4 regions of the Massilia varians genome follow, and region 3 is predicted to be linked to each of the others. Evidence: predicted binding sites of a transcription regulator. Region 3 holds the regulator's gene; each other region holds the start of a gene.
The links. Region 3 encodes sigma-54, which starts transcription at its own class of promoters, with help from an activator protein. Its sites were predicted from a motif close to TGGCANGNAANCTGCTTT; they were not measured.
Positions count from the first base shown of each region.

Region 1: the regulator sigma-54 is predicted to act here: its motif matches at 4,169-4,186, upstream of MasN3_RS05140 (TorF family putative porin).
Region 2: the regulator sigma-54 is predicted to act here: its motif matches at 4,163-4,180, upstream of prpB (methylisocitrate lyase).
Region 4: the regulator sigma-54 is predicted to act here: its motif matches at 1,627-1,644, upstream of MasN3_RS23690 (nidogen-like domain-containing protein).

Region 1 is NZ_AP026966.1:1,112,140-1,119,316, reverse strand. Features, by position in the region: gene gshA (glutamate--cysteine ligase) at 121-1,422, opposite strand; gene amt (ammonium transporter) at 1,561-2,961, opposite strand; gene glnK (P-II family nitrogen regulator) at 2,973-3,311, opposite strand; gene MasN3_RS05140 (TorF family putative porin) at 3,343-4,071, opposite strand; partial or broken gene MasN3_RS05135 (accessory factor UbiK family protein) at 4,358-4,585, shown strand; gene MasN3_RS05130 (adenosylcobalamin-dependent ribonucleoside-diphosphate reductase) at 4,728-7,177, shown strand, end outside.
Region 2 is NZ_AP026966.1:1,951,672-1,958,848, forward strand. Features, by position in the region: gene prpR (propionate catabolism operon regulatory protein PrpR) at 252-1,862, opposite strand; gene MasN3_RS08915 (DUF485 domain-containing protein) at 2,024-2,362, shown strand; gene MasN3_RS08920 (cation acetate symporter) at 2,359-4,020, shown strand; gene prpB (methylisocitrate lyase) at 4,224-5,114, shown strand; gene prpC (bifunctional 2-methylcitrate synthase/citrate synthase) at 5,138-6,298, shown strand; gene acnD (Fe/S-dependent 2-methylisocitrate dehydratase AcnD) at 6,317-7,177, shown strand, end outside.
Region 3 is NZ_AP026966.1:826,848-834,024, forward strand. Features, by position in the region: gene lptC (LPS export ABC transporter periplasmic protein LptC) at 1-422, shown strand, start outside; gene lptA (lipopolysaccharide transport periplasmic protein LptA) at 458-1,015, shown strand; gene lptB (LPS export ABC transporter ATP-binding protein) at 1,036-1,809, shown strand; gene MasN3_RS03830 (RNA polymerase factor sigma-54) at 1,824-3,299, shown strand; gene hpf (ribosome hibernation-promoting factor, HPF/YfiA family) at 3,358-3,711, shown strand; gene MasN3_RS03840 (enoyl-CoA hydratase/isomerase family protein) at 3,864-4,949, shown strand; gene rapZ (RNase adapter RapZ) at 5,081-5,959, opposite strand; gene hprK (HPr(Ser) kinase/phosphatase) at 5,998-6,933, opposite strand; gene MasN3_RS03855 (PTS sugar transporter subunit IIA) at 7,058-7,177, opposite strand, start outside.
Region 4 is NZ_AP026966.1:5,261,597-5,268,773, forward strand. Features, by position in the region: gene MasN3_RS23685 (TonB-dependent receptor) at 1-775, shown strand, start outside; gene MasN3_RS23690 (nidogen-like domain-containing protein) at 855-1,592, opposite strand; gene MasN3_RS23695 (OmpW/AlkL family protein) at 1,792-2,475, opposite strand; gene MasN3_RS23700 (SGNH/GDSL hydrolase family protein) at 2,545-3,912, opposite strand; gene MasN3_RS23705 (L-threonylcarbamoyladenylate synthase) at 4,154-5,197, opposite strand; gene MasN3_RS23710 (5-(carboxyamino)imidazole ribonucleotide synthase) at 5,200-6,384, opposite strand; gene purE (5-(carboxyamino)imidazole ribonucleotide mutase) at 6,377-6,886, opposite strand; gene MasN3_RS23720 (phosphoribosylaminoimidazolesuccinocarboxamide synthase) at 6,891-7,177, opposite strand, start outside.

The sequences.
Region 1 (7,177 bases), 290 kb from region 3:
GCAGCTTCCGAACAGCCGTCCACCCTGATCATGGGAGCGTTGAACGCGTGGGCGGCAGATGCGCCACAGGCTGAGCGTATCGACGGGTGAAGCCGCCCACCCTACGACTGGGATAGGTTCTTAATAAACTTCCGGGTTAGGATCGGTGCGTTCCAGCTCGAGCGACGCCGCCAGCAGGCCCAGGCGCGCCACCACGCCGTACACGTAGAAGCGGTTCGGCGCCGCCGTGCCCGGCTTGGCCCTGGGGTCCGGCACCGCGTGCTGCTGGGCAAATGCCAGCGGCACGTACTGCGAGCCCGGCGCGTTCAGGTTCTGGTCGATGCCGCGTTCGGCGTGCACGCGGTAGAAGCCGCCCACCACGTAGCGGTCGATCATGTACACCACCGGCTCGGCCACCGCGTCGTTGATGGTTTCGAAGGTCGGCACGCCTTCCTGCACGATCATGTCGGTGACCGCCACACCATCCTTGATGACGGTCATCTTGTTGCGCTGGGCGCGGCTCAGGTCGCGCACCTCGCTGGCGTCCTTCACCGTCATGACGCCCATGCCGTAGGTGCCGGCGTCGGGCTTGACGATCACGAAGGGCTTCTGCTCCTTCATGCCGTATTCCTTGTACTTCTTCTTGATCTTCGAGAGCAGGGCCGAGACGGCGTCGGCCAGCTGCTCGGTGCCGACGTCCTGCTGCAGGTCGACCTCGCCGACCTTGCTGTGCAGAGGGTTGACCAGCCAGGGGTCGATCTCGATCAGCTTGCCGAACTTCTTGGCCACTTCGTCGAAGGCCTTGAAATGGTTGCTCTTGCGGCGCAGCGCCCAGCCGGCGTGCAGCGGCGGCAGCAGCGACTGCTCGTGGATGTTTTCCAGGATCGCCGGAATGCCGCTTGATAAGTCGTTGTTCAGCAGGATGGTGCAGGGATCGAAATCGGCCAGGCCGACGCGGCGCCCGTTTGCCGAACGCACCAGCGGCTCCACCACCAGCATGTTGCCGTCGGGCAGTGCCAGCGGCGTCGGCTGGGTGACGTCCGGCGACAGCGAGCCGAGGCGCACGTGCAGGCCGGTCTGGCGGAAGATCTGCATCAGGCGCGCCACGTTCTGCAGGTACATCGGGTTGCGCGTATTAACCTCCGGGATCATCAAGAGGTTACGTGCATCCGGGCAATACTTGTCGATTGCGGCCATGGCCGCCTGCACCGTCAGCGGCAGCATCTCGGTCGACAGGTTGTTGAAGCCGCCCGGGAACAGGTTGGTGTCGACCGGCGCCAGCTTGTAGCCGGCATTGCGCAGGTCTACTGAGCAATAAAACGGCGGCGTATGCTCCTGCCACTCGAGGCGGAACCAGCGCTCGATGGCGGGCGTGGCTTCGAGAATCTTCTTTTCCAGGTCCAGGAGAGGACCGGTCAGGGCGGTGGCGAGGTGCGGAACCATGGTGTGGACGTCCTAGTAGTGGCTTATTCGAATTATATCGGTAGGCTCACATATGGACGAATATCCTTATTTAAAGTGCGCATACTTGCCGTAAACGCAAAAAGGCGCCCGCAGGCGCCCTCCCCGGTCATTGCGCGCTTACAGGTGGTAAGCCGACTCCCCGTGGCTGGTGATGTCCAGCCCCTCGCGCTCGGCATCGGCCGGCACCCGCAGGCCCACCAGCAGGTCGACCAGCTTGAAGGCGATGAAGGCCACCAGCGCCGACCACACAATGGTGACGCCGACCGCCTCGGCCTGCACCAGCAGCTGCCCGGCGATCGAGTAGTCGGGCGAGGCCTTGTTGGCGACGTAGTCCCAGACGCCCTGCCCGCCCAGCTGCGGCGCCGCGAACACGCCGGTCAGCAGCGCGCCCAGGATGCCGCCCACGCCGTGCACGCCGAACACGTCGAGCGAGTCGTCGGCGCCCAGCAGGCGCTTCAGGCCGGTCACGCCCCACAGGCAGACCACGCCGGCCAGCAGGCCCATCACCAGCGCGCCCATCGGACCGACGAAGCCGGCGCCCGGGGTGATCGCCACCAGGCCCGAGACCGCGCCCGACACCGCGCCCAGCAGCGAAGGCTTGCGCTTGAAGGCCCACTCGCCGAACATCCACGACACGGCCGCCGCGGCGGTTGCCAGCAGGGTGTTGATGAAGGCCAGCGCGGCCACGTCGCCCGCTTCCAGCGCCGAGCCGGCGTTGAAGCCGAACCAGCCCACCCACAGCAGCGAGGCGCCGATCATGGTCATGGTCAGCGAGTGCGGGGCCATCGACTCGCGGCCCAGGCCGATGCGCTTGCCGATCACATACGCGCCGACCAGGCCGGCCACCGCTGCGTTGATATGCACCACGGTGCCGCCGGCGAAGTCGAGCGCGCCGTGCTGCCACAGGAAGCCGGCATTCGCGGTGACGCTCGCCAGGCTGGCGGCATCGGAAATCGCATCCGGACCGGCCCAGAACCAGACCATGTGGGCCACCGGCAGGTAGCCGAAGGTGAACCAGATCACCATGAACAGCAGCACCGCCGAGAAGCGCACGCGCTCGGCGAAGGCGCCGACGATCAGGCCGCAGGTGATGGCGGCGAAGGTGCCCTGGAAGGCCACGAAGATGAACTCGGGGATCATGGTCTCCTTGCTGAAGGTGGCGGCCTGGCTGAAGGTGCCGGCCGCGGCGTCGTAGATCCCGTTCAGGAATACCCGGTCGAAGCCGCCGATGAAGGCGTTGCCCTGGGTGAAGGCGAGCGAGTAGCCGTACAGGCACCACAGGACGATGATCAAGGAAAACACCATGAAAACCTGCATCAACACCGACAGCATGTTCTTGGCGCGCACCAGGCCGCCGTAGAACAGCGCCAGGCCCGGGATCGACATCATGATCACCAGGAGCGTGGCGACGAACATCCAGGCGGTGTCGCCCTTGTTGACGGTGGGCGCGGCGAGCGCCGGCAGCGCCAAGGCGGCGGCAGCTGCGCCGGCGAGGACTTTGGTAACGGTATGCTTCATTCGGCTTCCCCTTAGAGTGCGTCGTTGCCGGTCTCGCCGGTACGGATACGGATGACCTGGTTGAGGTCGGCCACGAAGATCTTGCCGTCGCCGATCTTGCCGGTGCGGGCGGCGCCCGAGATGGCGTCGATCACCTGCTCGAGCACGGCGTCGTCGACCGCCGCTTCGATCTTGATCTTCGGAAGGAAGTCGACCACGTACTCGGCGCCGCGGTACAGCTCGGTGTGGCCTTTCTGGCGCCCGAAGCCCTTCACTTCGGTGACGGTCATGCCCTGGACGTTAATCTCCGACAGCGCTTCGCGGACTTCGTCCAGCTTGAAGGGCTTGATGATGGCGGTAATCATTTTCATGGTGATACCTCTGTCTCGTTCAAAATGCGTTTCAGAAAGTTTTGGACACGGTCAGCACGGCCGAGGACTTGCCCAGGTTCTCGCCTTCCGGGCTGCGGTAGGCCTTGGTATTGCCTTTAATCCAGGCCAGCGAGACGGTGGCCAGGCCGAAGTCCTTGCTCAGGCCCACCTTGTAGTCGGTGTACGAATACATGCTGTTGTTGTTCACTTCCTGGCGCCCGGCATGCAGGTTCAGCATGTAGCCGTCGTGGACGTCGATGTCGGCGCCCAGGTCGAGGTAGCCGCTGCGCTTGCTGTTGGCGGTGCCGAACAGGTTGGTGGTCGAGTGCGAGTACTTGACGTAGGCCGGACCGAAGCCCAGTCGCGCATACAGCTCGAAGGTGTTGGCACGCGGGCTGAGGTCGTTGGACGGATACCAGTAGTACAGGCCGCCGACGTCATAGCTGAGGTTCTCGCTCAGCATGCCGCGCTTGCCGCCGTAGACGTCCCATTCGATGTCGCCGTCGCCGCCGAGGTCCTTGGTCCATTTGATGGTGGACAGCCAGGTGCCCACGTACAGGCCGGTCGGGCCGTGCACGTAGTCGACGCCGCCCTGCAGCGCCGGATCCAAGCGGGTTTGCGACAGGCCGCGGTAACGGTAGTCGCTGGTGATGGCGGCGTTGTAGCTGACCTGGTGCTCCGCTTCTTGGGCAAACGCAGGAACACTCGACAGGGCCAGCATGGCCCAGCTTGCTGCGGCTGCAATGGTGTTGCACTTCATGACATTCCCCTTATTTTCAACAGCTGCGTTCGACGGCTGAACCGTGACGCGGGCCGTTGCGGTTTACAATCTGGATTGCTACACGCCTGTCCACTCTTTAGCAGGATGTGTGCCAGCTCAAAAAACCATCGAAACGGTGCCGGAATGCTTGTTTTCTCAGCCATCCGCCCCATTTGCGATTCGAATAACCGGCGAAACCCCAGCGCCCGGCAGGTGCCGCGGCGCGGCGCACCAAAAGCGGAGTGCATTGCACTGTCGTGGTGCAGTGCGATCCGACTGAAAGGAAATGGACATGAACAGCTTCTTCAATGACATCCAGGGCAAGATCAACCAGGCGCTGGAAAGCTCGCCGGCCAAGGACATCGAGAAAAACGTCAAGGCGATGATGACCCAGGGCTTCTCGAAGCTCGACCTGGTCACCCGCGAAGAGTTCGACATCCAGGCCCAGGTGCTGGCCAAGACCCGTGCCAAGCTCGAGGCGCTCGAGCTGCGCGTGGTGGAACTGGAAGCGCGCCTGGCCGCCCAGGGCGGCCCCGGCAGCACGACGGCGGCGGCCACGCCGGCCGCCTCCACGCCGGCTGCCGGCGACGCCCTCCCCGGCGCCACCGATCCGTCCGCGCCGCACGTAATCCTCGACAAGCCCTGACCCCAGCGCCATGAACGCGCTCGACCAGCCGGCAGGCGCTGCGATGGCGCCGCAGGAGGTCTCGCTCGACGTCCTGCGCGAGAAATACGCCAAGGGTGAGGAAAGCAGCATCCTCGACGTGCGCCGGCGCGTGGCGCGCGCCCTGGCGGCGCTCGAACCGGAGCACCTGCGCGAAGAACTCGAAGCGCGCTTCCTGTGGGCCCAGGAACAGGGCTTCGTTCCGGCCGGGCGCATCAACTCGGCCGCCGGCCTGGGTCTGCAGGCCACCCTCATCAACTGCTTCGTCCAGCCGGTGGGCGACTCCATCTCCGGCAGCGAGGACGGTCTACCCGGCATCTACACCGCACTGTCCGAGGCGGCGGAAACCATGCGCCGCGGCGGCGGCGTGGGCTACGACTTCAGCGCGATCCGCCCGATGGGCAGCAAGGTCCACGGCACCCGCTCGCGCGCCTCGGGGCCGGTCTCGTACATGGAAGTGTTCGACGCCTCCTGCCGCACGGTGGAGTCGGCCGGCGCCCGGCGCGGCGCCCAGATGGGCGTGCTGCGCATCGACCATCCCGACATCGAACGCTTCATCGCCGCCAAGGATCAAGGCGGGCTCACCAACTTCAACATCTCGGTCGGCGTGACCGACGCCTTCATGCACGCGGTGGAAGGCGACGCGCTGTTCGAACTGGTGCACCGCGCCGAACCGGGCGACGAAGACATGGCCGGCGCCTACCGCCGCGAAGACGGGCTCTGGGTCTACCGGCAGGTCGCGGCGCGCGAACTGTGGGACAAAATCATCGCTTCCACCTACGACCACGCCGAGCCGGGCGTGCTGTTCGTCGACCGCATGAACGACGAGAACAACCTCTGGTACGCGGAAGAGCTGCGCGCCACCAACCCCTGCGGCGAGCAGCCGCTGCCGGGCTACGGCTGCTGCGACCTCGGCTCGGTCAACCTCACCGCCTTCGTGCTCGACCCGTTCGGCGCCGAGCCGCAATTCGATTTCGAGCGCATGTGCGAGGTGGCCTCGGTCGGCGTGCGCATGCTCGACCTGGTGCTGGACGCGACCGAGTGGCCGCTGCCGCAGCAGGCCGCCGAGTCACAAGCCAAGCGCCGCATCGGCCTCGGCTTCCTGGGACTGGGCAGCGCCCTGGTCATGCTGGGCCTGCGCTACGATTCCGACGAAGGCCGCGCCATGGCGGCGCGCATCGCCGAGACGCTGCGCGACGCCGCCTACGCGACCTCGGTCGCGCTGGCGCGCGAGAAAGGCGCTTTTCCGCTGTTCGACGCGGAGCAGTACCTGGACGGCCAGTTCGTCGAACGCCTGCCCGACTGGCTGCGCGACGCGATCCGCAGCTACGGCATCCGCAATTCGCACCTGCTGTCGATCGCGCCGACCGGCACCATCTCGCTGGCCTTCGCCGACAATGCCTCGAACGGCATCGAGCCGCCCTACTCCTGGACCTACCAGCGCAAGAAGCGCATGCCGGACGGGGCTATGCGCAGCTACGAGGTGGAAGACCATGCCTGGCGCCTGTACCGCCAGATGGGGCACGACATGGCCTCGCTGCCGCCCGCTTTCGTGACGGCGCTCGAGATGCGCGCGCTGGACCACCTGCGCATGGTGCAGGCGGTCCAGCCTTTCGTGGACACCGCGATCTCGAAAACCGTCAACGTGCCGGAAGACTACCCCTTCGAGGATTTCCGCGACCTGTACAGCCAGGCCTGGCAGGCGGGCCTGAAGGGGCTGGCGACCTACCGGCCGAACACGGTGCTGGGCAGTGTGCTGTCGGCGGCGCCGCAGGCGCCACAGGCCGCCCTGCCGGACCAGGACCCGCTGCAGAAGCGCTTCGAGCGGCGCCCGCTGGGCGAACTGGAATCGGTGACCTCGAAGATCGAATACGCGACCCAGGAAGGCCGCAAGACCGCCTACCTCACCGTCAGCTTCATCCGCGCCGACGGCGTGCACGAAGGCCGCAAGGTGACGGTCGAGCGCCCCTTCGAATTCTTCATGCCCTCGAACCAGCGTACCGGCGGCCAGCAATGGATCACGGCCTCGATGCGCCTGCTGTCGATGGTGGCACGCGCCGGCGGGCCGATCGCGCGGGCGCTGGCCGACATGCGCGACGTGGTCTGGGAAAAGGGCCCGGTGCGCTGCGGCCATCTCACCCGCGAGGACGGCACCCAGGTGCCGGTCTACCACGACTCGGAAGTGGCGGCGATCGCCTTCATGCTGCAGCGCGTGCTGATCCGGCGCGGCTTCCTGGATGCCTGGGGCAACCAGGTGCCGGTGCCGGAACTGGCGCGGCGCTTCGCCGAACGCGGCGGGGGCGCGGCGCTGGAGGCCGAACCGCAGCCGCCGACCAGCTCGGGCGCCCTGCCCACGGTCAGCGGCGCGAAATGCCCGGAATGCGGCGCGCGCGCGCTGCGCAAGGTGGACGGCTGCACCCGCTGCGACGAGTGCCACTACGT
Region 2 (7,177 bases), 1.1 Mb from region 3:
GCCGGGCCCGGGCGGTGCGCCGCTTCATGGGCGGGCGCTAGTCGAAGAGCTGGCGCTTGTTCGTATCAATGGGCGCCAGGCCATGTAAAAAAGTCATGATACGGCGATAATTTAACACGGTGTTGATCCAGCGCGGGGTCGGTTTTGTAGGGTGGACGGCTTCGCCGTCCGCGCGTCCACATCACGTATGCAAGGCGGAGGAGCGATGATGCTGGGGCTGGTTGAACGCGCGGGCGGGAGACCCGCCCACCCTACGGATTCTCGCTTCTCAAGCGTCGCCACAGGGTCGTGCGGCTGATCCCCAGGTGCCGGGCAGCGGCATCGCGCTGGCCGCCGAAGCGCGCCAGCACTTCGGCGATGCTCTCTGATTCCGCCCGGGGCGCCGGCGGAGCCGCTGTCTTTTCCATCCCTTTCGCTAGCTCAGGGGCAATCGACACCAGGAAACTTGGCGTCAGCGCCTGCAGCGGCTCCGCCGCCAGGAATAGCGCCAGCCGCTCCATCAGGTTGCGCAGCTCGCGCACGTTGCCCGGCCAGCCATAGGCTTCGAGCAGCGGGGCGCAGGCCCGCATCTCGGCGTGCAGGTTCGGGTGCGGCCTGGCGCCCAGCGCCGCCAGCGCATTCTTGAGCGACCATTCGCCGAGCGGCACGATGTCGGCACGCCGTTCGCGCAGCGGCGGCAAGGACAGGCGCAGCACCGCCAGCCGGTAGAACAGGTCGGCGCGGAAACGCCCCTCGCGCACGCGCGCTTCCAGGTCGCAGTGGGTGGCGCTGATCACGCGCAGTTCGACCGGCACCGGCCGGGTGCCGCCCACGCGCATCACTTCGCGCTCTTCGAGCACGCGCAGCAGGCGCGTCTGCAGGCCGAGCGGCATTTCGCCGATCTCGTCGAGGAACAGGGTGCCGCCGTTGGCCGCTTCGAACAGGCCGGCATGGCCGCCGCGGCGCGCGCCGGTGAAGGCGCCTTCCTCGTGGCCGAACAGTTCGGACTCCAGCAGCGATTCCGCGATCGCGCCGCAGTTCACCGCCACGAAAGGACGGTTGGCGGCGCGCGCCGGGCCCTCGCGGTGGATGGCCTGCGCCACCAGTTCCTTGCCGCTGCCGGTCTCGCCCTGGATCAGCACCGTGGCCGGCGAGCGCGCGTACAGCACCACGGTCTGGCGCAGGCGTTCCATCGCCTGCGATTCGCCGCGCAGGTCGTGCAGGCCGCGCCGCGCGCGGCGTGCGTCCGCGCCGGCGATGCGGCGGCCGCGGCTCGCTTCCAGGCGGGTCAGGCGCGCCATTTCGAGCGCGTCGTCGAAGGCCTGGCGGATCGAGGCGGCCGAGTACAGGAACACGGCGGGCAAACCCGCTTCCTCGGCCAGGTCGGTGATCAAGCCGGCGCCGACGATCACCTCGACCCCAAGCGCCTTGAGTTCGTTGAGGGAGGCGCGCGCGTCTTCCTCGGTCACGTAGGTGCGCTGGGCGATCGCGATGCCGAAGGTGTCGGCGAACTCGGCCAGTTCGCGCAGCGGCGCCTGGTAGGTAATCACGCCGATGCGGCTGGAGACGCGGCGGGCGCGCGCCAGGGCCTGCATCACGTCGAAGCCGCTGGCCTTGGCCACCACCACCGGCACCGAGATCCGGCCCTTGAGGTAGGCGGCGTTCGAACCGGCGGCGATCACCACGTCGCAGCGCTCGGTCGCGAGGCGCTCGCGCAGCCTGCGCGCGGCTTCGTCGAAGCCGAGGTGGACCGGCTCGATCGTCGCCAGGTGGTCGTATTCGAGGGTGATGTCGCGGAACAGGTCGGACAGACGCGACACCGACACGGTCCAGATGACCGGCTTGTCGCCGCCCTCGCCGTGGCTGCGTGTGGATGAACTCATGCGGCAAGTGTAGCCGATTCCATGCGCCAGCCTTGAACTTGCGGGGCCGGCCGCTGTCAGTTACGCGTAAGCCAGCGTAAGAATGAGGTAAGGGCACACCCGTAGGATTGGATCCAGGCCTGAATACCAGGCATCACCAGAATAGATAACAGGAGACACAAGTGGATCAAGACATCGTTCGGCGGGTCAAAGCCGACCCCAACTATCGCAAGCTGGTCACGAAGCGTTCGCGCTTCGGCTGGATGCTCACCTGGAGCATGATGGTCGTGTACTACGGCTTCACCCTGCTCTGCGCCTTCGACAAGGAATTCATGGGCAGCCGCATCGGCGCCGGCGTCATGACCTGGGGCATCCCCCTGGGCCTGTTCGTGATCCTGTTCACCGTCGTGGTCACCGCCATCTACGTGCGCCGCGCCAACAGCGAGTACGACCAGCTGACCGAGGCCATCAAGGCCAACGTGGCCGGCGGCAACGGCGGTGGAAAGAAGGTGGCGGCATGAAGACCCTGCACCGTCTCGTCCTCGCGCCGGCGCTGCTGCTTGCCGGCGGCGCCGCCCTGGCCGCGCCCGACCTCGGCCAGGCCACCAAGCAGGCCACCAACTGGACCGCGATCAGCATGTTCGCGATCTTCGTGGTGCTGACCCTGTTCATCACCAAGTGGGCCGCCGCCAAGACCCGCTCGGCCTCCGACTTCTACACCGCCGGCGGCGGCATTTCCGGCTTCCAGAACGGCCTGGCGATCGCCGGCGACTTCATGTCGGCGGCAAGCTTCCTCGGCATTTCCGCCGCCGTGTTCCTGGACGGCTTCGACGGCCTGATCTACGCGATCGGCTTCCTGGTCGGCTGGCCGGTCATCACTTTCCTGATGGCCGAGCGCCTGCGCAACCTGGGCCGCTACACCTTCGCCGACGTGGCCGCCTACCGCTTCCACCAGAAGCCGATCCGCGTGTTCGCGGCCTCCGGCACCCTGGTGGTGGTGGCCTTCTACCTGATCGCGCAGATGGTCGGCGCCGGCCAACTGATCAAGCTGCTGTTCGGCCTGGAATACTGGATCGCCGTCGTCATCGTCGGCGTCCTGATGATGGTCTACGTGCTGTTCGGCGGCATGACCGCGACCACCTGGGTGCAGATCATCAAGGCGGTGCTGCTGCTGTCGGGCGCTTCCTACATGGCCTTCGCGGTGCTGGCGCAGTACAACTTCAGCCCGGAACAGCTGTTCTCGGCCGCCACCGAAGTGCACGCCAAGGGCGATTCCATCATGGGCCCGGGCACCTTCCTGAAAGACCCGATCTCGGCGATCTCCTTCGGCATGGCGCTGATGTTCGGCACCGCCGGCCTGCCGCACATCCTGATGCGCTTCTTCACCGTCCCGAGCGCGAAGGAGGCGCGCAAGTCGGTGCTGTGGGCCACCACCTGGATCGGCTACTTCTACATCCTGACCTTCATCATCGGCTTCGGCGCGATCGTGCTGGTCGGTACCAACCCGGCCTTCAAGGATGCGGCCGGCAAGCTCCTCGGCGGCAACAACATGGCGGCGGTGCACCTGGCCAATGCCGTGGGCGGCGATATCTTCCTGGGCTTCATCTCGGCAGTGGCCTTCGCGACCATCCTGGCGGTGGTGGCCGGCCTGACCCTGTCGGGCGCCTCGGCGGTGTCGCACGACCTGTACGCCACCGTGTTCAAGAAAGGCAAGGCCAACAGCGCCGACGAACTGAAGGTCTCGAAGATCACCACCATCGCGCTGGGCGTGATCGCAGTGCTGCTCGGGATCGCGTTCGAAAAGCAGAACGTCGCCTTCATGGTGTCGCTGGCCTTCGCGATCGCGGCCTCGGCCAACTTCCCGGTGCTGTTCATGTCGGTGCTGTGGAAGGATTGCACCACCCGCGGCGCCACCGTCGGCGGCTTCCTGGGCCTGGCGACGGCGGTCGTGCTGACCCTGGTGTCGAAGTCGGTGTGGGTCGACGTGCTGGGCAACGCCACGGCGATCTTCCCCTATACCTCGCCGGCGATCTTCTCGATGGCGGTCGGCTTCTTCGGCATCTGGTTCTTCTCGGTGACCGACAAGAGCCCGCGCGCCGCGATCGACAAGGCCGGCTTCGAAGCGCAGGAAGTGCGTTCGGAAACCGGTATCGGTGCGGCCGCGGCAAGCGCACACTAAGCGCCTACGCCCGAACCAAACCCCGCTGCGGCGGGGTTTTTTTGTTGCTACAATGTTTCATTGGTGTTTCACGTTTCGTTTCACTGAAACATGTGAGAGGAGGTGGACGCGCCAAGTCCTTGATTTTCAAGCAAAGCCGCGCTGGCACACCAATTGCATTAAGAAGGACATATCCGATCAACCCTCCATTCGAAAGCTTCAGCATGAGCCACTACTCCGCCGGCGCCGCGTTCCGCCAGGCCGTCCAGGAAGAATCCCCGCTGCAGGTCATCGGCGCCATCAACGCCAACCACGCGCTGCTGGCCAAGCGTGCCGGCTACCGCGCCATCTACCTGTCGGGAGGCGGCGTCGCCGCCGGTTCCCTGGGCCTGCCGGACCTCGGCATCTCGAGCCTGGAAGATGTCCTGATCGACGTGCGCCGCATCACCGACGTGTGCGACCTGCCATTGCTGGTCGACATCGACACCGGTTTCGGCGCCTCGGCCTTCAACGTCGCGCGCACCGTGCGCTCGCTCATCAAGGCCGGCGCCGCCGCCTGCCACATCGAGGACCAGGTCGGCGCCAAGCGCTGCGGCCACCGTCCGGGCAAGGAAATCGTCAGCAAGGACGAGATGGTCGACCGCGTGAAGGCGGCCGCCGACGCCCGTACCGACGAGCAGTTCGTCATCATGGCGCGCACCGACGCACTGGCTGTGGAAGGCCTGGACGCCGCCATCGAGCGCGCCGTTGCCTGCGTGGAAGCCGGCGCCGACATGATCTTCCCCGAAGCCATGACCAGCCTCGAGATGTATAAACAGTTCGCCGATGCCGTGAAGGTGCCGGTGCTGGCCAACATCACCGAGTTCGGCGCGACCCCGCTGTTCACGCTGGACGAGCTGCGCAGCGCCGGCGTCGGCATCGCCCTGTACCCGCTGTCGGCCTTCCGCGCCATGAACAAGGCGGCCGAGAACGTCTACAACGCGATCCGCCGCGACGGCACCCAGAAGAACGTGCTCGACACCATGCAGACCCGCGCCGAACTGTACGACCGCATCGACTACCACAGCTACGAACAGAAACTGGACGCGCTGTTCGCCCAGAAGAAGACCAAATAATTCGCTATCAGGAGAGCCTAAGCATGAGCACCCAGAACAACGAGACCCCAACGTTCAAGCCGAAGAAATCGGTGGCCCTGTCCGGCGTCGCCGCCGGCAATACCGCGCTGTGCTCGGTCGGCAAGAGCGGCAACGATCTGCACTACCGCGGCTACGACATCCTGGACGTCGCCACCACCTGCGAATTCGAAGAGATCGCCTACCTGCTGGTGCACGGCAAGCTGCCCACCAGTGCCGAACTGAAGGGCTACAAGGCCAAGCTGAAATCGCTGCGCGGCCTGCCGCAGGCGGTCAAGAGCGCGCTGGAAGCGCTGCCGGCCGCCGCCCATCCGATGGACGTGATGCGCAGCGGCGTGTCGGTGCTGGGCTGCACCCTGCCGGAAAAGGACGACCACAACATCCCGGGCGCGCGCGACATCGCCGACCGCCTGATGGCCTCCTTCGGGTCCATGCTGCTGTACTGGTACCACTTCAGCCATAGCGGCCGCCGCATCGAGGTCGAGACCGACGACGATTCGATCGGCGGCCACTTCCTGCACCTGCTGCATGGCGAAAAGCCGCGCGAGTCCTGGGTGCGCGCGATGCACACCTCGCTGATCCTGTACGCCGAGCACGAATTCAACGCCTCGACCTTCACCTCGCGCGTGATCGCCGGCACCGGCTCGGACATCCACTCGGCCATCACCGGCGCGATCGGCGCGCTGCGCGGACCGAAGCACGGCGGCGCCAACGAAGTGGCCCTGGACATCCAGAAGCGCTACGAGAACGCCGACGAGGCCGAAGCCGACATCCGCAACCGCGTCGCCAACAAGGAAGTCGTGATCGGCTTCGGCCACCCGGTGTACACCATCAGCGACCCGCGCAACGTGGTGATCAAGGAAGTGGCGCGCACCCTGTCGCAGGAAGCCGGCTCGATGAAGATGTTCGACATCGCCGAGCGCCTGGAATCGGTGATGTGGGAAGTCAAGAAAATGTTCCCGAACCTGGACTGGTTCTCGGCCGTCTCTTACCACATGATGGGCGTGCCGACCGCCATGTTCACGCCGCTGTTCGTGATCTCGCGCACCTCCGGCTGGGCCGCGCACATCATCGAGCAGCGTATCGACAACAAGATCATCCGCCCGAGCGCGAACTACGTGGGTCCGGAAGACCTGCAGTTCGTGCCGATCGCCGATCGCAAGTAAGTGACCGAACGACGAATCATGAACACCAATCACCGCAAACCCCTCCCGGGCACCTCGCTGGACTACTTCGACACGCGCGCCGCGGTCGAGGCCATCCAGCCCGGCGCCTATGACACGCTGCCCTATACCTCGCGCGTGCTGGCCGAGAACCTGGTGCGCCGCTGCGACCCGGCCAGCATGACCGACAGCCTCAAGCAGATCATCGAGCGCAAGCGCGACCTCGACTTCCCCTGGTTCCCGGCGCGCGTGGTCTGCCACGACATCCTGGGCCAGACCGCCCTGGTCGACCTGGCCGGCCTGCGCGACGCCATCGCAGGGCAGGGCGGCGACCCGGCCCTGGTCAATCCGGTGGTGCCGACCCAGCTGGTGGTGGACCACTCGCTGGCCGTCGAGTGCGGCGGCTTCGACCCGGACGCCTTCGCCAAGAACCGCGCCATCGAGGACCGCCGCAACGAGGACCGCTTCCACTTCATCGAGTGGACCAAGAAGGCCTTCCAGAACGTCGACGTGATCCCGCCGGGCAACGGCATCCTGCACCAGATCAACCTCGAGCGCATGTCGCCCGTGATCCAGAGCGAGAAGGGCGTGGCCTATCCGGACACCCTGGTCGGCACCGATTCGCACACCCCGATGGTCGATGCCCTGGGCGTGATCGCCATCGGCGTGGGCGGCCTGGAAGCGGAGAGCGTCATGCTGGGCCGTGCCTCGTACATGCGCCTGCCGGACATCGTCGGCGTCGAGCTGACCGGCAAAGCGCAGCCCGGCATCACCGCCACCGACATCGTGCTGGCGCTGACCGAGTTCCTGCGCAAGGCGAAGGTGGTATCAAGCTACCTCGAGTTCTACGGCGAAGGCGCCGCGAGCCTGACCCTGGGCGAC
Region 3 (7,177 bases):
GCATGACGGAACAGGGCAAGCCGAGCTACGTGGTGTCGGGCAAGCGCCTGGCGCATACGCCAGTGGGCGACGTGTCCCAGGTCGAGGCGCCGGTGATGCAGGGCATCACGCCCGGCCGCCCGCGCATGACCATCGTCGCCAACCGCGCCGAGCTTTACCATGAAGAACATCGCGTCGAACTGCTCGGCAACGTCGACATCCAGCGCCCGGCCACGCCCACCAGCGAAGCGCTGCGCGTGCAGACGCAGGCGCTGACCGTGCTGCCCGACGAAGAAATCCTCAAGACAGACCAAGCGATCGAAATGCAGCTGGGGGCCGCCACCGTGACCGGCACCGGCATGGTGGCCAACAACGCGACCCAGAAGCTGCACCTGGCCAGCCGCGGCCAGATCGTCTATCCGCCACGCGCGCAGCGGCAGTAGCGCCGCGCCGCGTCAACCCAGGACAAAGCAAGAACATGAAAAAAATCATCGCTGCCGTATTCCTCAGCCTGGCCGCCTTCGGCGCCTCGGCCGAGCGTGCCGATTCGCTCAAGCAGGCCGTGATCAACTTCGATTCCCTCGACGTCGACGAGGTCACCCAGACCCGCATCCTGACCGGCAACGTCGTGCTCACGCGCGGCACCCTGGTGCTGAAGTCCGACCGCGCCCTGGTGAAGGAAACGCCGGAGGGCTACATGAGCGTGACCCTGACCGCCAACAACGGCAAGCTGGCGACTTTCCGCCAGAAGCGCGACGGCGGTCCCAACCTGTGGGTCGAGGGCCAGGCCCAGCGCATCGAATACGACGAGCGCGCCGAACTGGTCAAGCTGTTCAACAACGCCGAAGTGCGCGAGCTGGAGAACGGCCGCTTGGCCAACGAGATCAAGGGCCCGTTCATCTCCTACGACAACCGCCGCGAAGTCGCGCAGGTGCGCAACGATCCCACCGGCCAGAGCAAGGTCGGCGGCGGCCGCGGCACCCTGATCATCGCGCCGCGCCGTACCGCGGCGCCCGCCGAAGGTGCCAAGCAATGACGGCAGCCATGAGCGCAGGCATGAACGCGGAAGCGGCGACCGCGGTCGACGGCTGCAGTACCCTGATCGTCAAAGGCCTGCAAAAGAGCTACGGCAAGCGCCTGGTGGTGCGCGACGTATCGCTGCAGGTGGAGTGCGGCGAAGTGGTGGGCCTGCTCGGCCCCAACGGCGCCGGCAAGACCACTTCCTTCTACATGATCGTCGGCCTGGTGCCGTCGGATGCCGGCACCATCGACATCAACGGCACCGACATCTCGAGCCTGCCGATCCACCGCCGTGCGGTGCTGGGCCTGTCCTACCTGCCGCAGGAAGCCTCGGTGTTTCGCAAGCTGACGGTGGAGGAGAACATCCGCGCCGTGCTGGAGCTGCAACGCAACGAGGACGGCAAGCCACTGGGCAAGGACCAGATCAACGAGCGCCTCGACACCCTGCTGGCCGAACTGCAGATCGAGAAGCTGCGCGAGAACCCGGCGTTGTCGCTGTCGGGCGGCGAGCGGCGCCGCGTCGAGATCGCGCGCGCGCTCGCGACCAATCCGCGCTTCGTGCTGCTCGACGAGCCCTTCGCCGGCGTCGACCCGATCGCGGTGATCGAGATCCAGCGCATCGTGCGCTTCCTGAAGGAACGCAACATCGGCGTCCTGATCACCGACCACAACGTGCGCGAGACGCTCGGCATCTGCGACCGCGCCTACATCATCAACCAGGGAGCGGTGCTGGCCTCGGGCCGCCCTGACGACATCATCGCCGACGAATCCGTGCGGCGCGTGTACCTCGGCGAGCACTTCAGGATGTAATCAGAGCATCGGGCATGAAACAGTCTCTCCAGTTACGCACGTCGCAGCACCTGGCGCTCACGCCGCAGCTGCAGCAGTCGATCCGCCTGCTGCAGCTTTCCACGCTCGAACTGCACCAGGAGATCGAGCAGATCCTGCACGACAACCCGCTGCTCGAACGGCTCGACGATCCGCTCGACCGCTCGGTGCGGCTGCTGGCGGACGGCGCGATCAATACCGCGCCGGCCAATGGCGAAGCGCCGCCCGCCCCGCCGGATTCGGTGGCGCAGGAGGGCGCGAAGGCCGAGCACGAGGGCGCCGATGGCGAGGGCAACGGCGAGCGCGGCGATGCCGAGATGGACTGGGGTGGTGAAGGCGGCGGGGCGCGCAGCGGCGACGACGAAGACGGCCGCCCGCAGCTGGAAGCCGACGGCATCACGCTGCGCGAGCACCTGGCCGAGCAGATCCGCCTGAGCGCCTGCGGCATGCGCGACCGCGCGCTGGCCGAGCTGGTGATCGATGCGCTCGACGACAACGGCTACCTGGAAGAGCCGCTCGACGAGATCCATGCACGCCTGCCGCAGGAACTCGAGATCGAGATGGACGAACTGCGCTGCGCGCTGGCGCTGGTGCAGAGCCTGGACCCGGTGGGCGTGGGCGCGCGCAGCGCGGCCGAATGCCTGGCCCTGCAGATCCGCCGCATGCCGGGCGTTCCCCTGGTGACGCGGCGCCTCGCCCTGAAAATCGTCGAAGGCTATCTGAGCTGGTTCGCCCAGCGCGAATACACCAAGCTGAAAAAGGCGCTCGACTGCGACGACGAAGACCTGCGCGAGGTGCAGGCCGTGGTCCGCCAATGCAATCCGCATCCCGGCGCGGCCTTCTCCTCGGGCGTATCGGACTACGTGGTGCCGGACGTGATCGTGCGCCGCGCCAAGAACGGCTGGCAGGTAACGCTGAACCCGGAAGTCATGCCGAAGCTGCGCGTGAACAGCCTGTACGCCAACCTGCTCAAGCAGGGCAGGAGCGAAAGCCAGATGGGCGCGCAACTGCAGGAAGCCAAGTGGCTGATCAAGAACATGCGCCAGCGCTTCGACACGATCCTGCGTGTGGCCGAGGCAATCGTCGAGCGCCAGCGCAACTTTTTCAGCCACGGCGCGGTTGCCATGCGCCCTCTTGTTTTGCGTGAGATAGCTGATACACTAGGCCTACACGAGAGCACGATTTCACGTGTAACCACGCAGAAATACATGCTGACCCCGCACGGCATGTTTGAGTTGAAGTACTTCTTCGGAAGCCACGTCGCCACCGAAGCGGGGGGAGAAGCCTCCTCGACGGCGATCCGCGCGCTTATTGCGCAATTGACAGGAGCAGAAGACCCTAGGAATCCTCTATCCGACAGCAAGATCGCGGAGATGCTCGGGGAACAAGGTATGGTCATTGCGCGCCGGACGGTTGCCAAATACCGCGAAGCGCTCAAGATTCCGCCCGTCAGCCTCCGCAAATCCCTGTAAAGCACCTGCCCACTCTCACCTTGTGGCGCGGGCAGGGCACCTTCCCAAAGGAGTGTGTATGAACCTCACAATCAGCGGCCACCATCTCGAAGTCACCCCCGCCATCCGTGAATACGTTCAGAATAAGCTCGAGCGCATCACCCGCCATTTCGACCACGTGATCGACACCCACGTGTTCCTCGCCATCGATAACCTCACTGAAAAAGAAAAACGGCAAAAGGCCGAGATCAACCTACAGGTATCGGGAAAAATTCTGCACGTGGCGAGTGCGGCCCAGGATATGTATGCGGCCATCGACACGTTGATGGACAGGCTGGACAGGCAGGTTCTGAAACACAAATCCATGCTGCAAAATCATAACCACGTGGCGCACAAGCGCCTTCCGGACAACGGAGAAGCCGCCGCTGCGTAACGCACCGTTTGCGAACCAGCTGTAGCACAACAGCAAGGGCGTCTGAGGGGACGCCCTTTTTGCTTTTGTACAATACCTGTTACTTTTTCTTGCTTCCGTATTTGTACAAATGTTCTGTAGAATGCATGTCTTTTCGACCACAGAAGACCATCATGACCGATACCGTCCTGACCCGCGCTGCCAACCGCACCGGCGTCATCACGCTCGACCGGCCGAAAGCCCTGAACTCTCTCTCGCTTGACATGGTGCGCGCCCTGAGCGCCATCCTGCTGCAATGGAAGGATGACGCGGGCATCGACGCGGTGGTCATCACCAGCAGCAGCGAGAAGGCCTTGTGCGCGGGCGGCGACATCCGCTTCTTCCACGAGATGGGCCAGGTCGGCCCGATGGGCGGCAGCGCGCTGCTGGAAGACTTCTTCACCGAAGAATACGCACTGAACCACCTGATTCATTTCTATCCGAAGCCGTACATCGCGGTGATGGACGGCGTGGTGATGGGCGGCGGCATGGGCATCGCCCAGGGCGGACCAGGCTGCGGCCTGCGCATCGTGACCGACCGCACCAAGATGGCCATGCCCGAGGTGAACATCGGCCTGTTCCCGGACGTCGGCGGCAGCCACTTCCTGTCGCATGCGCCGGGCCAGCTGGGCCAGTACCTGGGCCTGACCGGACTGACCATCGGCGCGGCCGATGCGCTCTACGTGGGCCTGGCCGACGTGTTCGTGCCGGGCGCGGAGCTCGGTGGATTGCAGGCGCTGATCGACTCGACTCCCGGCGCGCAGCTGCCGGCGGCGATCCGCGCCTATGCGGCGCAATTCGCGGGCCAGCTGGGCGCGAGCGAACTGCAGGCGCAGCGCGGCGTGATCGACGCGCACTTCGGCGCGGCCTCGGTGGGCATGATCATGGCCTCGCTGGGGCGCGACGAGAACCCGTTCGCGCAGAAGGCGCTCAAGGCGATGCGCCAGCGCTCGCCCCTGATGATGTGCGTGACCCACGAACTCCTGCAGCGCGGCGCCTCGCTGGGCGTGGCGGAATGCCTGCGCATGGAGCGCAACCTGGTGCGCCGCAATTTCGAGCACGGCGAAGTGCTGGAAGGCGTGCGGGCGCTGGTGATCGACAAGGACAACCAGCCGAAGTGGAATCCGCCGGCGCTGGAGGACGTGACGCCGGAAATGGTGGCGCGCTTCTTCGAGCCGGTGTGGCCGGATTACGCGCACCCGCTGCGGCATTTAGCTTGACGTTTCTCGTGGGGTGGTCGGCTCTGCCGACCGCGCGTTCAACTCACCGATGAATTGACGCTGCGCTGCAGATCAAGGACTGTTTGCACGCGCGGCCGGCGAAGCCGTCCACCCTACCTTATCGCGACAAATTAAACAGCCGCGTGGGTCGGCTGCTCGCGGTGACGAATGATGACCCGTTCGGTCTGCCCGAAGTAGGCCCCCAGCCTTTCCGCCATGTAGACCGAGCGGTGCTGGCCGCCGGTACAGCCCACCGCCACGGTGAGGTAGGACCGGTTGTCCGTCTTGAACGAGGGCAGCCATTTTTCCACGAACTTGCGGATATCTTCCAGCATCTCGGTGGCGCTCGGCTGGGCGTCGAGGAAGGCGATCACCGGCTGGTCGCGGCCCGTGAGCGGGCGCAGCGCCAGGTCATAATAGGGATTGGGAACCGCGCGCACGTCGAACACGAAGTCGGCATCCAGCGGCACGCCCACCTTGAAGGCGAAGGATTCGAAGAACAGGGTCAGCGGCGCATGTTCGAGGTCGGCCAGTTCCTTGACCCAGGCGCGCAGCTTGTTGGCGGACAGTTCCGAGGTGTCGATCACGTGCCCCAGGTTCTCGATCGCCGACAGGCGCTCGCGTTCCTCGGCGATGCATTCGATCAGGGTGCGGCGCGCGGCCGGATTCTCGCCCGGGCGCAGTTCGTGCGACAGCGGGTGGCTGCGGCGCGTTTCGGAGAAGCGTGCCACCAGCGAATGCGTGCTCGAGGTCAGGAACATCACCTTGACGTTGTGGCCTTCCTCTCGCAGGTGGCGCACGCTCACCGGCAGTTCGACCAGCGATTCGGCGCTGCGCGCATCCACTGCGACGGCGATTTTTTTCGTGCCTTTCTCACTGACCGCATACACCAGGGCCGGCAGCAGGGCCGGCGGAAGGTTGTCGACGCAGTAGTAGCCTGCGTCTTCCATGACATTCAGGGCAACCGACTTGCCCGAGCCGGAAATACCGGTAATGAGGACGATGTGCATGGTGGGGATGATACCCCAAATGGCGAAGTGATCGTACCTCAGTCCCCGCTCATCGCTTGACGCTGTCTTTCCATGAATTCCTGCAGCGTGTCGATGCCGCGTAGCTGCAGGATGGTGTTGCGCACGGCGGCCTCGAGCAGCACCGCGATGTTGCGGCCGGCCGCGACCGGAATGACCACCTTGCGGATCGGCAAGCCCAACACGTCCTCGGTCGGGTGATGGAAGGGCAGGCGTTCGACCTCTTCGTCCAGCGCGCCGCGCTTGACCAGGTGGACGATCAGCTTGAGGCGCATCTTGCGGCGCACCGCGGTCTCACCAAAAATCGCCTTGATGTCCAGCAGGCCCAGGCCGCGCACTTCCAGCAGGTTCTGCAGCAGCGGTGGGCAGCGGCCCTCGATCATGTTCGGCGCGATGCGCGAGAATTCCACGGCATCGTCGGCCACCAGGCCATGCGAACGCGAGATCAGTTCCAGGCCCAGCTCGCTCTTGCCCAGGCCCGAGTCGCCGGTGATCAGGACGCCCACGCCCAGCACGTCCATGAACACGCCGTGCATGATCACGCGCTGCGCCAGCTTCTTGGATAGATACACGCGCAGGAAGTCGATCACCTGCGCCGCCGGCAGGGGCGTCGAGAACAGGGGAATGTTCTGCTCGTCGCAGATGGCCAGGATGTCCGGCGGCGTTTCCAGACCCTGCGCGATGATCAGGGCCGGCGGACCGCCGCCGATCAGCTCGCCGATCACGTGGGTGCGCGAGCTGGACTTCAGGCGGTGGTAATAATTCAGTTCCTGGTGTCCGAACACCTGGATGCGGCCCGGGTGGATCAGGTTCAGGTGGCCGACCTGGTCCGCGGCCGAGGCCGCGTCGCCCGCGATCTGCCGCTCGCCACCGGGGAAGCCCGCGAACCAGCCTAATTGGAGGCTGTCGCGGTTGTCATCGTACAAACGCTGGATGGTCAGCGGAGTCTGCAGCATTGGCATGTCGTTCCGTACGCGGCGAATTGCCGCGTAGACAGTCTAATACAAATAGGCGCTTCGAAGAACCGTAGCGAGCACCGCAGTCCGCCAGTGCAACGCGCAGTAGGTTGTTCGAGGCGCCTTAGCCCAAAGCTTGCAGACTGGGTTGCCAATTGATGATGCGTTCGTGGACCGACTTCGGATCCGGGTCGGTGGCCAGCGCGGTGCGCACGGCCTCGTCCGAGAACAGCTCGGCGATTTC
Region 4 (7,177 bases), 1.1 Mb from region 3:
CTTCCTGTCGCCGGGCGGCACCATCTCGACCACCGGCACGCTGACCATCAACACCGGCAACCCGCTGCTGAAACCCTTCCGCGCCAAGACCTTCGACTCGAGTTTCGAGTACTACTTCGGCAAGAACGCCTTTGTCGGCCTGGGCCTGTTCCAGAAGAACATCGACACCTATATCCAGTCGCTGCGCACCAATGTGGCCTTCCGCGAGACCGGCCTGCCGCTGTCGCTGCTGCCGGCGAACTTCAGCGGCGACGAGCAGTTCCAGGTGACGGCGCCGATCAACACCGATGGCGGCAAGCTGAAGGGCTTCGAGCTGAACTACCAGCAGCCGTTCACCTTCCTGCCAGGCTGGGGCCGCAACTTCGGCACGGTGCTGAACTACACCAGGGTGAGCTCGAAAATCGAGTATGCGGTCTCGCCGACCAGCAGCGAGCGCATCGTCGACGACCTGCTCAACCTGTCGCCGAAGTCCTGGAACGCGACCTTCTACTATGATGACGGCAAGTTCAGCGCGCGCGTCTCCGGCGCCAAGCGCTCGTCCTTCCTGACCCGCGTGCCGGGTCAGAACAACAACGACGTCGAGGGCAAGAACGAGACCTTCAACGTGGACGTGTCGCTCTCGTACAAGTGGAACGAGCAGCTGGAATTCACGCTGGAAGGCGTCAACCTGACCAACGAGCCGAACGACCAGTTCATCAGCCGCGCGCGCAACAGCGTGGTGGTGAACAACGTGACCGGCCGCGAGTTTCTGGCCGGGTTGCGCTACAAGTTCTGATACTTCCTCTCCTGACGGAATCCTTGACAGCCCGCGCTTGCGCGGGCTTTTTCATGCCCGTTTCGAAAAAGATGGAGGCTCAGGCGGCCATGCGGCGCCGTGCCGCCAGGCCGGCGATACCGAGTCCCAGCAGGGCGAGGCTGCCCGGCTCGGGCACGTCGACGGGCGCGCCCGCATTCAGGACGAACTGCCGCGGCGCGGCATTGCTGAGGGTCGTGCCGGGAACGAAGGAAGCGAACGCGACTTCTCCAGGGTTGACCGCCGCCATGCCATCGCCGAAACCGGCCGACACCGCACTGGTATCGCTGATGTCGCCGTAGAAAATGCCGATCTGGCTGGATGCGCCGGCGCTGACCAGCTGGTCGGAGCGCACCAGGATCTGGAAGGTGCTGCGTACGCTATAGTTCTGGCTGTAATGCCCCATCCGTTCCCAGGTGAGCACGATCTCGCCATCGGTCGCGGTATTGGCGTACACATTGGACGCATCGTCGTTGCGCGAATCGAGGTCGGTATAGAACGCGGCGATCATTGGCGCCACGCTCTGGGTGTCCAGGGGCTGGGTCGAGAAGCTGCTCTGGCCTGAGCCAAAGGTGACGTAGCCGTTCGAGCCGACAAACAGGCTGCTGTAGCTCGTGCCGAAGAAGTTGATCGATTGATTGCTGCCGCTAAAGGCGACCGGACCGGCATAGCAATCGTCGCAATTGCTCGGCCCCGTCAGCTGGGTACCGTAGTTGGTGGTGTACAAGCCGGCCTGTGCCGAGGAAATTCCAGCAAGTCCGATGAGGGCGGCGCAAATGACACGTAATGCAATTTTCATGACAATCCCTTTTATGATGGTGACTGACAATCGGTAAGCGATAAACGTGCCAACAATAAATGTTTATTAAAATCAGTTAGTTAACAAAAGTTAATATTTTCGTTTGTAAATTCTTTCGACAGGCGGTAGCGATACGAAAAAGGCCGGCGCGGGCTACATCAGCCACCCGCGCCGGCCTTGAGACACGATAAATCGCTACTTAGAACTTGTAGCCGACAGCCAGGATCACCGACACCGGATCCAATTTCATGTGCTGGGTCTGGCCGGTCGAGAAATGCACGTCGGTGCGCAGGCGGGCCTTGTTGAGGGTGACGTCGGCAAACCATTTCTCGGTGAAGTTCACGGCCATGCCGACCTGGGCAGTGTAAGTGAACTTGTTGTCGATGCTGAAGGTCGTCGGAATACCGCTGCCCGGGTTGGTGATCGCGGTCATCTTGGCCGAGCCGCGTTCCTTCATGAAGTAGGCATAGGTCGCGCCGATGCCCACGAAGGGACGGAAGGTCGCGGTCGGGGCGCCGAAGCGGTATTGCGCGAACAAGGTCGCCGGCAGCGCCTCGACGGTGCCGAGCTGGCCGGTGCCGGCGATGGCGCCCGCGCCATAGATCTTGTGCTTGTAGGGCGTGCCCAGGGCGGTTTCGAGCGAGATGTTATCGGTCAGGCCGTAGGCCAGGACCAGCACCGGCTGGATGTCCCGGTCGACGTCGCCCTTCGAGCCCGGCAGGGCCGGCGCGCCGATGTCGCCGCTTTCCACCTTCGGGGTCAGCTGGTTGAGGCCGACCTTGGCCGTGAGCTGGCCGGCCGACTGGGCCGACGCGGTCGAAGCGCAGGCCAGTGCCGCGGCGACGCCCAGCACCTTGGCGACGCTGTTGAAACGTACTTTCATGTTATCTCCTGATTCTGTGATGGGAGCCCGCCGTCGCGGCGGGCCCTCCGCTATCGTGCAGCCTGTCGATTACAGCCAGCCCTTGACCGCCATTTCCTTGAGGACAAGGCGTGCGATCAGGTTGTTCTCGAACGGCGTCGGGTGGATGTCGTCGGCGAACATGTAGCGGCTGACGTCACCGGCCACGGTATTGCTGTTGGTGCAGATCAGGGACGTGGTGCCCAGGGCGTTCGCGCCGCAGGCCGGGCTGGTGGTGTTGGTCAGGCCGTAGGGCGCCGGATTCTTCACCTGGTCATTGCTGACGCTGTACAGGTCGACGTACAGGATACGGTCGTCGGCGCCGATGCCGCTCTTGAGCTGGGTGTTGAAGGCGTTGACCATGGCGGTGATCAGTTGCTGGATATCGGCAGTGCGGGCCTTGCCGGCCGGGGTGCTAGCGACGTCGGGCAGGTTGGCGACGATCACATATTTGGCGCCCTTGGCCAGGATCTCGTTCTTCACCAGTGCGGCCATCTGCGCGCCGGCCGTGCCGAGGTCCTGGACCAGCTTCGGACCGTTCGCTGCGGCATAGTCGTTGCCGGCCTTGGCGCCGGCGGCGGTCGCATCGGCCTGGGCCTTGGCGACCATCGGGCCGTACACGGCAGGCTGGGCCACGGCGGCGTTGCCCGGCTGGCGCGCGGCGGCGCCGACTGCGACGGCGACGATGGTTTCCGACGTATTGCCCGGACGTGCGCTCTCGGTCATGATGGCCGCGCCGATCGCCTGGGCGGCGGCCTGCGGGTTGGTGGCGCCGGCCGCCAGCTGGGCGGTCAGCGAGGTGGCGAAGGTCTGCGCACCGGCGGCATTGCCGGCGGCGGTGGCCTGGGCCGACAAGGTGCTCAGCGCCATCAGCACGTCATTACCGCCCGACAGGATGGTGACCAGCTCGGTGCCGCTGAACTTGTTGCCGGTGCGGGACAGGTGGTTGGCGACCTGGGTCACCAGCGGCACCGTCATTTCGCCGATGGGCGAGCCGGTGGCCTTGTTGCCCGGGCCGATCGGGTTGGTCACGCGCGAACCACCCTGGGCATAGTTGAAGCAGTTCAGGTTGTTGCTGATCGCTACCGAGAAGCCGCGCGACGCGTCGCCTTCGAGGCCGGTCTGGGCCGCGCAAGGCGCCGGCAGTTTCAGCTCGGCTGCCAGGAATTCGACCCAGATCTTGCCGTTCAGCTCAGGATTCTTGGCGGTGCCGTCGCCGTTGATGGTGAACTTGCCGCCGCCGGCCTGCTTGACCGCGCCCACGGCGTAGGTGCCGACGTCCGACAGGCTGTCGCCGAAGGAGACCTGCTGGGTGAAGCTGAGTTTTTGCGTTTGGTCGCCGCCGCTTGGGCTGGTTCCGCCGCATGCTGCCAGCACCGCTGCCGTGAGCACGGCAAGCGCGAGTTTGGTTTGACGCATTGTGTCTCCTAAATTGGTTTTATTTGAAACGAACGGGCGTGCTATTCGTCTCGTAATAATATGCCAGTGTTCAACTTGCTTGTATAGGAATTGCTTACTCGTACGTCAGTTTTTGGTGACACGTGGCAAACAAATCGGGGGGGCCGATTATAGCCCTGCCGATCAGCCCGCACGAAGCGGTTTTTGAACGCTGTTGTATTGAAGAACGCCCGTATGTACGGGCGCTCTGCTTGACGAGGCCCTAGACAGCAGGGCTATGCGGGGTGGATTGATTCAGCAGGCCGTGGACGATGCCGGTCGAGCCGTGGGCGGCCCGGCGCAGGCGGTCGTTGACGCCCAGCCAGGCGCCGTCCTGGGGCGGCGCTTCGACCAGGATGACATCCGCGCCATGGCCGTCCATCGCACGCAGCGCGGCGTACAGGGCGTGGGCGAAGCCATCCGGCGTGGCCGGCAGGCGCAGCGCGGCATGGGTCGGCGGCATCTCCGAATAGTGGATCAGCGCGACCTTGCGTCCCGCCGCCGCCAGTTCGAGCAGGGTCCGGCGCAAGGTGGCACTGTCCTGCATCGCCACCGGCGTATGCGGCGCGTAGTGCGATTCGAGGGTGCCCGAGGCGCGCGGCGCGGCGACATCGGGGGGGCTCGGCATCTGGTCGATCACCGCGGCGATGGCTTCGGCGCTGATGTGACCCGGACGCAGCAGCACCGGGCCGTGCGTGGCCAGGCGCGACAGGTCGACGATGGTCGATTCGATGCCGACCTGCGATGCGCCGCCGTCCAGCACCATGGCCACCGTGCCGTCCTGGCCGAACTCGTCGCGCACATGCTGGGCCAGGGTCGGGCTGACGGCGCCGAACTTGTTGGCCGACGGCGCCGCCACCCCGCCGCGGCCGCCCTTGAAGGCGCGCAGCAGCGCGATCGCCACCGGGTGCGAAGGGCAGCGCAGGCCGACCGTGTCCTGGCCGCCGCTGACGGCGTCCGGGATGTTCGGCGCGCGCTTGAGGATCATGGTCAGCGGGCCCGGCCAGAAGGCATCGGCCAGCGCCCGGGCCTCGACCGGGATCTCGGCGGCCCAGTAGTCGAGCGGCGCGCCAGGGGCGAGGTGCACGATCACCGGGTGATCCTGCGGTCGGCCCTTGGCGGCGTAGATGGCCGCGACCGCGGCCGGGTTCTCGGCATCGGCGCCGAGGCCGTACACGGTCTCGGTCGGGAAGGCGACCAGCGCGCCGGCTTCCAGTGCGCGTGCGGCAGCCTCGATGGCAGCCTGGTCGATGTTCTCGCTTGCCATCCTTACTCCGGGATGCCGAGGATGGCGCAGGCCTGGCGCAGGCTGTTCTGCGCCTGTTCAAGCGTCGGCGCCACGAAGGTCACGTGGCCCATCTTGCGCGCGCGGCGCGGGTCGTCCTTGCCGTACAGGTGCAGATTGGCGCCGGGGAGCGCCAGCACGCGGTCCCAGGCCGGTTCGCGGGGGGTAGCGCCGTCGCCTTCGAACCAGACGTCGCCCAGGATGTTGAGCATGACGGCGGGCGAATGCTGGCGCACCTCGCCCAGCGGCAGGCGCGCCATCGCGCGCACCTGCTGCGCGAACTGGCTGGTGACGCAGGCGTCGATGGTGTAGTGGCCGCTGTTGTGCGGGCGCGGGGCCATCTCGTTGACCACCAGGCTGCCGTCGGCAAGCACGAAGAACTCGATGCACAGCACGCCCACATAGCCCAGCTGGGCCACGATGGCACGCGCCGCATCCTGCGCCTGTTTGGCGCAGGCCGCCGACACGTTCGGTCCCGGCACGGTGGTGCTGAACAGGATGCCGTCGCGGTGCACGTTCTCGGCGATCGGGTAGACCACCGACGCGCCGTCATGGCCGCGCGCGGTCAGCACCGAGACCTCATAGGCCAGCGGCAGCATCTTTTCCAGCAGACAGGTGACGCCCTTCATGGCATCGAAAGCGGCGCGCACGTCCTCGCGGGTGCGCACGCGCACTTGGCCCTTGCCGTCGTAGCCCATGCGCACGGTCTTCAGGATGCCGGGCAGCAGGTCGTCATCGATGGCGTCGATGTCGGCATGCGAGGCGATGGTCTTGTGCGGCGCCGGCATCACGCCGGAAGTCGGCGCGCACTCGACGAAGAAGCGTTTTTCGGCGATGCGGTCCTGGGCGATCGATACGCAGGAGGCGGCCGGCGCGACAAAAGCGCGCTCGCCCAGCCAGGCCATGCTGTCGGCCGGGACGTTCTCGAATTCGGTGGTGACGGCGACGCAGGCCTGCGCCAGTTCGGCCAGGCCGGCCGCATCGGTATAGCTGGCCTCGATCAGGCGCTCGGCGACCTGCCCTGCCGGGCAGTCCGCCGCTGGCTCGAGCACCGCGACCTTGTAGCCCATCGCCTGGGCCGCGTGGGCGAACATGCGGCCGAGCTGGCCGCCGCCCATCACGCCGAGCCAGGCCGACGGATTGGCGGATGGGAGAAACGGATCACTCATGCGTCAGGACGGGAAGGGTCATGGCCTGGGCGGCCGCGGTCTGCTCGGCGCGGAAGGCCAGCAGCTTCTGCGCCAGCGCATCGTCGGTGGCTGCCAGGATCGCCACCGCGGTCAGGGCCGCGTTGGCGGCGCCGGCTTCGCCGATGGCGAAGGTCGACACCGGCACGCCCTTCGGCATCTGCACGATGGACAGCAGCGAATCCTCGCCGCGCAGGTACTTCGAGGGCACCGGCACGCCCAGCACCGGCACGATGGTCTTGGCGGCCACCATGCCCGGCAGGTGGGCGGCGCCCCCTGCTCCGGCGATGATGGCGCGCAGGCCGCGCGCGCGTGCGGTCTCGGCATACGTGAACATCTCGTCCGGCATGCGGTGCGCGGAGATCACCTGCGCCTCGAAAGGCACGCCGAACTGCTTCAGGACGTCCACGGCATTCTTCATTACGTCCCAGTCGGACGAGGAACCCATGATGACGCCAACGACCGGTTTTGCTTGATCACTCATCTGCTTACGCCTTCAGCTTCTCGCCGGTGAGGCGTTCGATGGCTTCGAAATACTTGGCCTGGGTCTTCTCGATGACGTCTTGCGGCAGGCTTGGCGCCGGTGCGGTCTTGCCCCAGTCGGTCAGGGTTTCGAGGTAGTCGCGCACGAACTGCTTGTCGAAAGACGGCGGCGACATGCCCGGCGCGTAGGAGTCGGCCGGCCAGAAGCGCGAGGAATCGGCGGTCAGGACTTCGTCCATCAGGTGCAGCACGCCATTGTCGTCCAGGCCGAACTCGAACTTGGTGTCGGCGA